DNA from 4 places in the Bradyrhizobium sp. UFLA06-24 genome. Region 4 is predicted to be linked to each of the others. Evidence: riboswitches for the same ligand, from Rfam matches in the RefSeq annotation. Region 4 holds a riboswitch; each other region holds the start of a gene.
What was found. Region 4 has a riboswitch for cobalamin ahead of IF809_RS13920 (DUF1636 family protein). Riboswitches for the same ligand answer to the same signal wherever they lie in the genome.
Positions count from the first base shown of each region.

Region 1: it holds a riboswitch for cobalamin, as region 4 does, so the genes downstream of both, IF809_RS32975 (TonB-dependent receptor) here and IF809_RS13920 (DUF1636 family protein) in region 4, are expected to answer to the same signal.
Region 2: it holds a riboswitch for cobalamin, as region 4 does, so the genes downstream of both, IF809_RS35820 (hypothetical protein) here and IF809_RS13920 (DUF1636 family protein) in region 4, are expected to answer to the same signal.
Region 3: it holds a riboswitch for cobalamin, as region 4 does, so the genes downstream of both, metE (5-methyltetrahydropteroyltriglutamate--homocysteine S-methyltransferase) here and IF809_RS13920 (DUF1636 family protein) in region 4, are expected to answer to the same signal.

Region 1 covers NZ_JADFUE010000071.1:15,209-17,404, reverse strand. Annotated here, with positions in the region: gene cobT (nicotinate-nucleotide--dimethylbenzimidazole phosphoribosyltransferase) at 1-211, shown strand, start outside; gene IF809_RS32980 (histidine phosphatase family protein) at 204-776, opposite strand; cobalamin riboswitch at 849-1,050, shown strand; gene IF809_RS32975 (TonB-dependent receptor) at 1,167-2,196, shown strand, end outside.
Region 2 covers NZ_JADFUE010000098.1:10,572-12,767, forward strand. Annotated here, with positions in the region: gene IF809_RS35815 (transposase) at 296-418, shown strand; cobalamin riboswitch at 656-857, shown strand; gene IF809_RS35820 (hypothetical protein) at 1,234-1,680, shown strand; gene IF809_RS35825 (class I SAM-dependent methyltransferase) at 2,082-2,196, opposite strand, start outside.
Region 3 covers NZ_JADFUE010000076.1:1,305-3,500, forward strand. Annotated here, with positions in the region: gene IF809_RS33590 (hypothetical protein) at 269-559, opposite strand; cobalamin riboswitch at 911-1,112, shown strand; gene metE (5-methyltetrahydropteroyltriglutamate--homocysteine S-methyltransferase) at 1,214-2,196, shown strand, end outside.
Region 4 covers NZ_JADFUE010000013.1:149,153-151,348, forward strand. Annotated here, with positions in the region: gene IF809_RS13910 (cobyric acid synthase) at 1-299, opposite strand, end outside; gene cobO (cob(I)yrinic acid a,c-diamide adenosyltransferase) at 307-954, opposite strand; cobalamin riboswitch at 996-1,215, shown strand; gene IF809_RS13920 (DUF1636 family protein) at 1,311-1,685, shown strand; gene cobW (cobalamin biosynthesis protein CobW) at 1,682-2,196, shown strand, end outside.

The DNA.
Region 1 (2,196 bases), on a different contig from region 4:
GCCATTCCTGCTGCCGTCGCATCAATCGGCGGAGCAGGGCCATCGTCTGGTGCTGCGCGCGCTGAACGTCGAGCCGCTGATCAGCCTCGACCTCAGGCTGGGCGAGGGATCGGGCGCCGCAATCGCGCTGCCGCTGGTGCGGGCGGCCTGCGCGCTTCACAATGAGATGGCGACGTTTGCGCAGGCCAATGTGCCTGACAGACCTAGCTGACCTGCTGATTGACCGACACGACACGCCAGCCGGTTGCGAGGCGGTCGATCCGGGTCAACGACAACGGATCGACGACGAAGCGCAACGCCGCCTGCGGCGTCAGGTCAAGCGCGATGCAAAGCGCGGCGCGGATGGTGCCGGAATGCACGACCAGCGTTGCCGAGCCTGCGCCAATCTCCGCGAAGGCTCGCCGAACGCGGGCGACCTGATCTTCAAAACTTTCTCCTCCAGGCGGTCGTCTACGTGCCGGATCGCTCCAGAATTGCGCGTAAGCCGCGCCACCGGTTGCGGCGAGCTCGTCATGACGACGCCCGGTCCAGTCGCCAAAATCCTGCTCGCCGAACGCGGGCACCAGCTCAGGCTCGAGCCCCAGGGCGCGTGCGGTCTCGACGGTGCGTCGCGCCGGGCTCGCATAACTCGCCGCATCGCGCGGCAAGCACCGGCGCAGCGCCTCTAGTTGCGAGTGATCGCCGAGATCCGCCGGCGCATCGGCCGCATGGATGGTGCCAGCGGCACCGTCGACCGGGGCATGGCGTATCAGCCAGAGGAAGGTCTCGCCTTCCATGCAGATCTCCCAGGGAAGTTGGCCGCTGTGGCTTATCGCCGCGTCTGGCACATTGACTCCGTCTTCGCCGTAATCCTAGATGCTCGTGACGGTTTCCCCGAGAGGGGATGAAAAGGGAATGCGGTGCCGGGAATTTATCCCCAATGCCGTAGCTGCCCCCGCAACTGTAAGCGGCGAATCCTTCGTCACGAGCCACTGGGTCCTCGGTCCCGGGAAGGCGACGAAGCGGTCACGACCCGCGAGCCAGGAGACCTGCCGTCAGCCGTGGTCACACGCGAAGATGTCGGTCGGGGAGTACAGACATTCGGCTTCATCGGACGGCTGACAGCCTGAAGATGGGACCTTGGTTCGCGGTGACGTGCCACTGACGTCACGCCGAGGTCCGAGACCGTGTCTTCCGCTCGTATTGTACGATCACGCCGCTTTCTGCTGGTGTCCTCCGCCCTCATATTTTTTGTCGTTCTCAACATGCCGGCTGCGTTGGCGCAGCAGGCTCGCGAGCCGCTGCCGCCGGTGGAGGTGTCGGCGCCGCCCTCGCGCAAGCAGGACAGGCCGGCCGGCCGGGACGCGGCGAGCGCACGACGTACGGCAGCGCGCAGGCCGGCCGCGATGACGGCCGCATCCAAGCCAGTCATCCCGAATGCTCCGACCCCTCTCAACAGCAACGCCGTCGCCGAGAGCGTCTCGCGCCTCGGCCTGACCGTGCGCGAGACACCCGCGACCGTCGAGGTGATCTCCGCCGACACCATGCGCGAGCAGGGCTACCGCACAGTCTCCGACGTGGCCCAGGGCGCTGTCGGCGTCACCGCCGGCGACAATCCCGCCGAGCCCTCGGCGTTCTCGATGCGCGGCTTCACCAACAGCCAGATCAACACGCTCTACAACGGCATCAAGATCGGCCCGCAGAACATGACTTCGCGGATCATGGACACCGCCAATCTCGAAGCCGTGGAAATCCTGAAGGGCCCGGCCTCGCTGATCTCGGGCGAAGGCGCCGCCGGCGGCGCGATCAATTTCGTCACCAAGCAGCCGCACACCGGAGCGATCCGCAACGAGGCGGACTTATCGTATGACTCCCTGAGCTCGTTTCGCGTCCATTACGGCTCGGGCGGCAGCACCAACGTGCAGGGCCTGGACTACCGCCTCGACGTCAGCCGTTCCACCCTCAACGGGTTTGCCGATGACACCAACACCAAAACGCTTGATGTCTCCGGCCAGTTCAATTACCGCGTCTCCGAGAGCCTCAAGGTCTGGGGCGCCGTCGAATATCGCGAGGACCGCGGCAAGGCCTATTGGGGCGCGCCACTGGTTCCGGTCGCGTTCAGCGGCTCGCATGCGACGGCGGGCATCGTCTCCGGAAGTTACGTCTCGAACTTCAACGGGGCCAATCTCGGGCGTGTGACCATCGACGATCGAACCT
Region 2 (2,196 bases), on a different contig from region 4:
CTTGCAGATCGCGACGCGCGGTTCAGGGTCAGCGTGAAGTACCTCGCAGGGCTAACACCGGACATGCTCAGCACGACAGGCAGGGCGATCATAGGCGGACAAGCCGGCTTCGATACACTGTGCGAACGGTTGAGACATGTAAACGGCACCCGAGCCGGCCATCACGGCCGCATCAAAGAGCTGGGACATTTGGCTGGGCTTTCGACGTCGGAGTCGCCCCTCGATCCTCAGATCAGGTCGATCTTGCTAGAGAAGATCGAAACGAACATCGCAAATGCCGTCGAGGCGGAGTCTCTTGAAACTCGCTGCCCGTGTGGTCGAGACCACGAGCCGCATTCGCCTTGCGTTCGCCGCGGCATGTCCCGAAGCCGACCTGATCCGCGGCTTGCCCGGCGCGCTGCTGCCGCTCAGTCCTTGACCGGCGGGGCGTCCGCCCCCCGTTCGCCCAACTTATCCCTCAAGCGCGTTGCAAAGTACGGGTCGTCAGGCGGTGAAAAGCCGAAGGCAATCCTGTGCGCCTCGTCAGAGCAGATGTGCGGCCACATCAATCGGACTAGAAAAACGCACTCTCACGAATAGGACGGGCTAAACTGTCACATGTTGTGTCACTCAGCACTCGATTCACGCCCCTTGCTTGACTCGGTTATGAGGGGCCTTCAGTCTGGTTATCGGTAGCGCCGAAAGGCGTATCAAGGGAATACGGTGCGTCCTCACGGACAAGGCCGAAGCTGCCCCCGCAACTGTAAGCGGCGAGCCGACGACAGTTGGGCCATTGGGTTCGTTCGTTCGAACCTGGGAAGGTGGTCGGAGGCGTCAACCCGCGAGCCAGGAAACCTTGCTGCCGGTCGTGGTCATGGACTGACGCAGGGGCGGGGTGCTCCAAGACGTTGCAAAGCCGATCGAGATCTGCCGCATTCGGGGCGAACGGCTGCCGCTCACGGCGAATGTGCGTGACGGCTTTTTGTTTCGCCCGTGGTCATCACCGTTTTCATTTCAAACGTAGTAGCCGTGCCGGCGCGAGTTTCGGCGTCAACTTCAATCCTGCTCAAACAGCGCTGGCTGTCCGGGTCAGCATTGACGCTAGGAATCGTGCTGGCCTCGATCGCCGCAGCGGGATCGGCGTCCGCACAGCCTCCGCAACTGCTCAATCCGTGATTGTCTCCTCGGCCAATCCGTGGGGCAACACCGTCACCGCGGCAGCAGCAGCGGCGCGAGCGCGTACGCCTCTGGTACGTGGCCGCGACCCGGGCGCGCGACCTGCTGATCCTGCCTAGGCACTCCGCCGACCTGTCGGACAAGTGCTGGGCAAAGCTCGTCGATTTGGGCCTGGCTGGTCTCCCGGCGATCAACCCGAACGACGTCGGCACCGCGAAGGAAAGGAACGTCACGCCGCTAGAGAACGGGCAGACCCGCGAGACCTTCGCCGCCGAGGCGACCGCTATCTTCGATGTGCGCAAGACCGTGATCTGGCGTCGCCCGAGCCGGAGCGAACTTGATCAGGTGGACGAGCCAGAAGCGAAGATCGAAAGCGGGGAAATTCCGGAAACCGGCGCTGCGGAGCCTGCTGCCGTTCTCAGAAGTTCGACGCGTGGCACCATCCTTCACAAGCTAATCGAGGAGGTGCTGACCGGAGAAGCCTGCGACGCCAGGGCGGACTTGAAACGCGGGCTGCGGAACTGATCCGGCAGATGGGGCACGAACCGGCGGAGGATCCGAAGATGGGCATCAGCGCCGTCGAACTGACCGCCACGGTGCTGCGGACGCTCGCTCTTCCGGACGTCGTGACGCCGCGACCGCGTCTCGCCCCCGAGCTCCCGTTGTTCGGAAGCCAGACTCACGAAGGCGGCAAGGTCCTGCTCTCCGGACAGGTTGACGCGATCGCGTTCGACGAGGCCGGCGCCATCGACGCGGTCGTCGATTGGAAGAGCGACGTGGCTCCGGATGCGCCGAGCATCGGCCACTACAGACAGCAGATCGCCGACTATCGGAAGCAGACGAACCTAAGCGGGACAGGTCGTCGATGTGACTTGAGCCCCCGCGGCTGCTGCTCAGGATCCAAGCGCCGTCTCTGCCGGCCTGGTCTACCTTGCCGAGCTGCGGTTGCTCACGCTTGGCTGAGATCGAATCTGAAAGTTCTCCGCAGTTTCACGGATTTCGAAATTGATCGGTCCAGGTCGCCCGTCCGGAGTTCGGGCC
Region 3 (2,196 bases), on a different contig from region 4:
TAACCCTCGGCCTATCGCGTTTCATCCAAATATCTTGTGAAGCAGGCAACCTCGAACCTGCTATGCCATCGCAAGAAGTTTACGGGGATGCACCCGCTAGCTGTCCCGCGCGAGCAGGCGCTCCCCTCTATGTCATGCGCAGCTAACTTCCCCGGCAGCGACTGCGTCAATTGGCTGAGCTGGACCTGCCCAGAGGAGGAGACTGGGCATTCCGAGGGTCTGCATTCTTCGTGCCAGGCAATAGGCGGAAAATTTCACGGAGTTTGTGTCACTCTTGTCGACTTTCCGACCTTTGCATGTTTTCGATGTTTCTGTTTGGCGTATCCGCCGCAGCTTGTGCATCCATGTCCCGCACCGGATATTTAGCAGAAGAGTTGAACGCCTCGATGCCGGATGCCTGTGGACGGAAGTGGGTTTGCCGCCATTGAGCTGTGTGGTTCGCTATCGTGCCGCCCGCGTTCGAGCTGCGTGATTGCCAAGCACCAAGCCGGCTTGATCCCAGCTCTGAAGTCTGGGTGGCACGCAAATCAACCCCTCGCCAGTTGCTAAATTTCGCCACGTGCCTTGGCCTATTCGCCGCAGATCCTTTAGTTGAGCGAAGAGCTGGCTAGCTGAGGTGCTGGGCGAACCTCTGGAAATCGCAAAGCCGCATTGAAAGCGCTCTGATATAACGTCGGTACTCCCGCCGGCAGGCTGCTTCTGTCCCTTTCATCAATTTAGCGTGCGGCTCCGCCTCAAGGCAGCTCCGATGCTTATCCGGCATCTGAGAAGGATATGTCTGATTATGACATCTCTGATGAGAGAATGTTTCTAGATGGTGAAGTCACAGAGATGCACGGTCATTCGGCTAGCGGATGTCGCAGATTAGCTTGCACATAATCTGAGAGGTTGACGGAAGAGTTCTCCTGCCGATAATCCAAGTCGTCGAGGTTCTCCGGTTCCCATTGATCCGGAGCTAAGAGGGAAGCCGGTGCAAATGCCGGCTCTGCCCCCGCAACTGTGAGCGGCGAGCCGCTGTCCGACGATGTCGCTGAAGCCTGCACGGCTTCGGGAAGGCCGGACAGCAGCGATGACCAGCAAGCCAGGAGACCGGCCCCGACAATATATTGGTCCACGGGCGGGGTGTCTCGGTGGTGCGCCAAGCAGCCGTCGCACGCGCGACTTCTCCTGCCTGCGTCCGCCATGGCCTTTGTCCCCAACAGGGGTTAACGCTATGTCTCCTCTCTCTCTTCCAGTTGCTACGCTCGGAACGCCACGCATCGGCCCAAGGCGTGAGCTCAAGCTCGCTCTAGAAAGCTACTGGGCTGGAAAGATTAGTGAACAGCAGTTGCACGAAGACGCATTCGGCCTACGCGCAGCGAACTGGGCTCGTCAAAAATCGCTCGGCGTCACGATCATTCCGTCAAACGACTTCTCGCTGTATGATCAGGTGCTCGATACAAGCGTCATGGTTGGCGCAATCCCGGAGATCTACGCCGCGAACGGAGAATCCGTTTCGCTCCAAACGTACTTCGCCATGGCCCGCGGATCGCAATGCGGCGAGCAGGATGCGAGTTGCGCCCAGAGCCCGCGGGGATCTGGCGTGCCCGCGCAGGAAATGACCAAGTGGTTCGATACCAACTACCACTACATGGTTCCTGAGTTTTACCGGGGACAGGCGTTCAGACTGTGCTCTCGCAAACCCGTCGAAGAGTATGAGGAAGCGAGGGCTCTTGGCTTTCAGACCCGCCCTGTCCTGATCGGGCCGGTCACATTTTTAAAGCTCGGCAAGAGTACCGATAGTGCGTTCCAGCCCCTCTCTCTCCTCGATGATCTGATACCCGTCTATATCGACCTTCTGCATGAATTAGCCAAACGAGGGGCAAGTTGGGTTCAGTTTGACGAGCCCTGCCTGGTCCTTGATCTGGATGAGGCGGCGCGAAATTCGTTGCTGCACGCCTATAACCGGTTCGCAAAGGAGGGACCCGCTATCAAGATCATGCTTGCGAGCTATTTCGGCGCCCTAGGCGACAATCTGGATACTGCCCTGAGCCTGCCAATTTCCGGTCTGCACGTCGATTTGGTTCGAGCGCCAGAACTATTGGATCAGATCGTTGCTGACGGCCGAAGTGATCTCGTCATGTCGCTCGGTGTCATCGACGGCCGGAATGTGTGGCGGTCGAACTTGCCGTCGCTCCGTCAGCGGCTGAAGCCCTC
Region 4 (2,196 bases):
CGCGCGGTTGCGATGCGCTTGCCCTGGACGATGACCTGCGCGCCGACGTCGGTCTCGGGCTTGAGCAGCACCGGGTTCATGTCGGTGTGCGGCTCGACGCCGGCGGCGAGCGCCTGCAGCGCCTGCGCCCGGCCGATCTCGCCGCCATCGACGGTGACGGCGGCATTGTTCGACATATTCTGCGGCTTGAAGGGGAGCACGCGCAAGCCGCGCCGCGTGAAGGCGCGCGCAAGGCCGGCGACGATGAGCGATTTGCCCACGTCCGATCCGGCTCCCTGGATCATCAGCGCGCGTGCCATCGTGTCTTCAGAACTCGACGCCGGCCTGCGCCTTGATGCCGGAGCGGAACGGATGTTTCACCAGCGTCATCTCGGTGACGAGATCGGCGATCTCGATCAGCTCGTCCTTGGCGTTGCGCCCGGTGAGCACGACATGCGTCATCGGCGGCTTCGAGGTCCTCAGGAAATCGACCACCTCGGCAATGTCGAGATAGTCGTAACGCAGCGCGATGTTGATCTCGTCGAGCACGACCATGCGCAAATTGGAATCGGATATCAGCTCCTTGGCCTTCTCCCAGCCGGCGCGCGCTGCGGCGATATCGCGGGCGCGGTCCTGGGTCTCCCAGGTAAAGCCTTCGCCCATGGCGTGGAACTGACAGAGTTCGCCGAAATGGCCGGTGAGCAGCCGCCGCTCGCCGGTATCCCAGGCGCCCTTGATGAACTGCACGACCGCGCAGGGGAAGCCATGGGCGACGCAGCGCACGATCATGCCGAAGGCCGAGGAGGATTTGCCCTTGCCGGCGCCGGTGTGGACGATGATCAGGCCCTTTTCGCCGCTCTTGGTCGCCATGATCTTGTCGCGGGCGACTTTGATCTTCGCCATTTTCGCGGCGTGCTTTGCGTCAGTCCTGGCGTCGGCTTCGTCGGCCGTTTGGGTATGCGGTTCAGGCGTCATGGGACGACAGTCCTTCGGCTTGACAAGAGGCGGCCACCGGCAAATGGTGGCCCTGCGTTGGTTCCTGTCCTATGACAGGCGAAGAGGGAATGCGATAGGGTCCGAATCGGCAGGATTTGGGTCCAAAATGCAGCCGCCCCCGCGACCGTGACCGGAGAGATGCCCGAAGCCACTGATCCCCCAGGGATCGGGAAGGCGGGGATCGAAGGGCAAAGACCCTGCTCCGCAAGCCGGGAGACCTGCCAGCGCGGACGAGTTTTGGACCGGCGGACGGGGTGTTCCGCGACGGGGAAGCGGCCTCGCAAGTCAGGGTCCGTGCGCCTCTTCGCCTCCCGCTGAATAATCTGGAAGAGGCGATGACCGTCACACTTCATGTCTGCATCACCTGCCGCGCCGGCCAGACGCTGGGCGAGGGCGAGGTCACGCCCGGCAAGCGTCTGCATGGCGCGATCCTGGAAGCCGGCGTGCCCGAGGGCGTCAGCGTGGTTCCCGTCGAATGCCTCTCTGCATGCAGCCAGGGCTGCTCGGTCGCGCTCAGCGCACCCGGCCGCTGGTCCTATGTCTATGGCCGGCTGTCGGATGCGAATGCGCAGGACGTGGTCGCTGGCGCCGCCGCCTATGCCGCGGCGCCCGATGGACTGGTGCCCTGGCGCAGCCGGCCGGAAATCTTCCGCAAGCAATCGCTTGCCCGCATTCCCCCCATTGTCGCGTTGCCGGAGGCCGCCGAATGAACTCGCTCGCAAAAGTTCCGGTCACTGTTGTCACGGGTTTTCTCGGCTCCGGCAAAACCACGCTGATCCAGCATTTGCTCAGCAATGCAGGCGGCAAGAAGCTCGCGGTGCTCGTCAACGAGTTCGGCAGCGAAGGCGTCGATGGCGAAATCCTGAAGTCTTGCGCCGATGCCAATTGCCCGGAAGAGAACATCGTCGAGCTCGCGAATGGCTGTATCTGCTGCACCGTTGCCGACGATTTCATTCCCACCATGGAGCAATTGCTGGCGCGCCCGGTGCGCCCCGATCACATCCTGATCGAGACGTCGGGGCTGGCGCTGCCGAAACCGCTGCTCAAGGCATTCGACTGGCCGGAGATCCGCTCGCGCATCACGGTTGACGGCGTGATCGCGCTGGCCGACGCCGAGGCCGTCGCCGCCGGCCGCTTCGCGCCGGATCCGGATGCAGTGGAGGCGCAGCGCGCGGCGGACGAGAATCTCGATCACAAGACGCCGCTGTCCGAAGTGTTCGA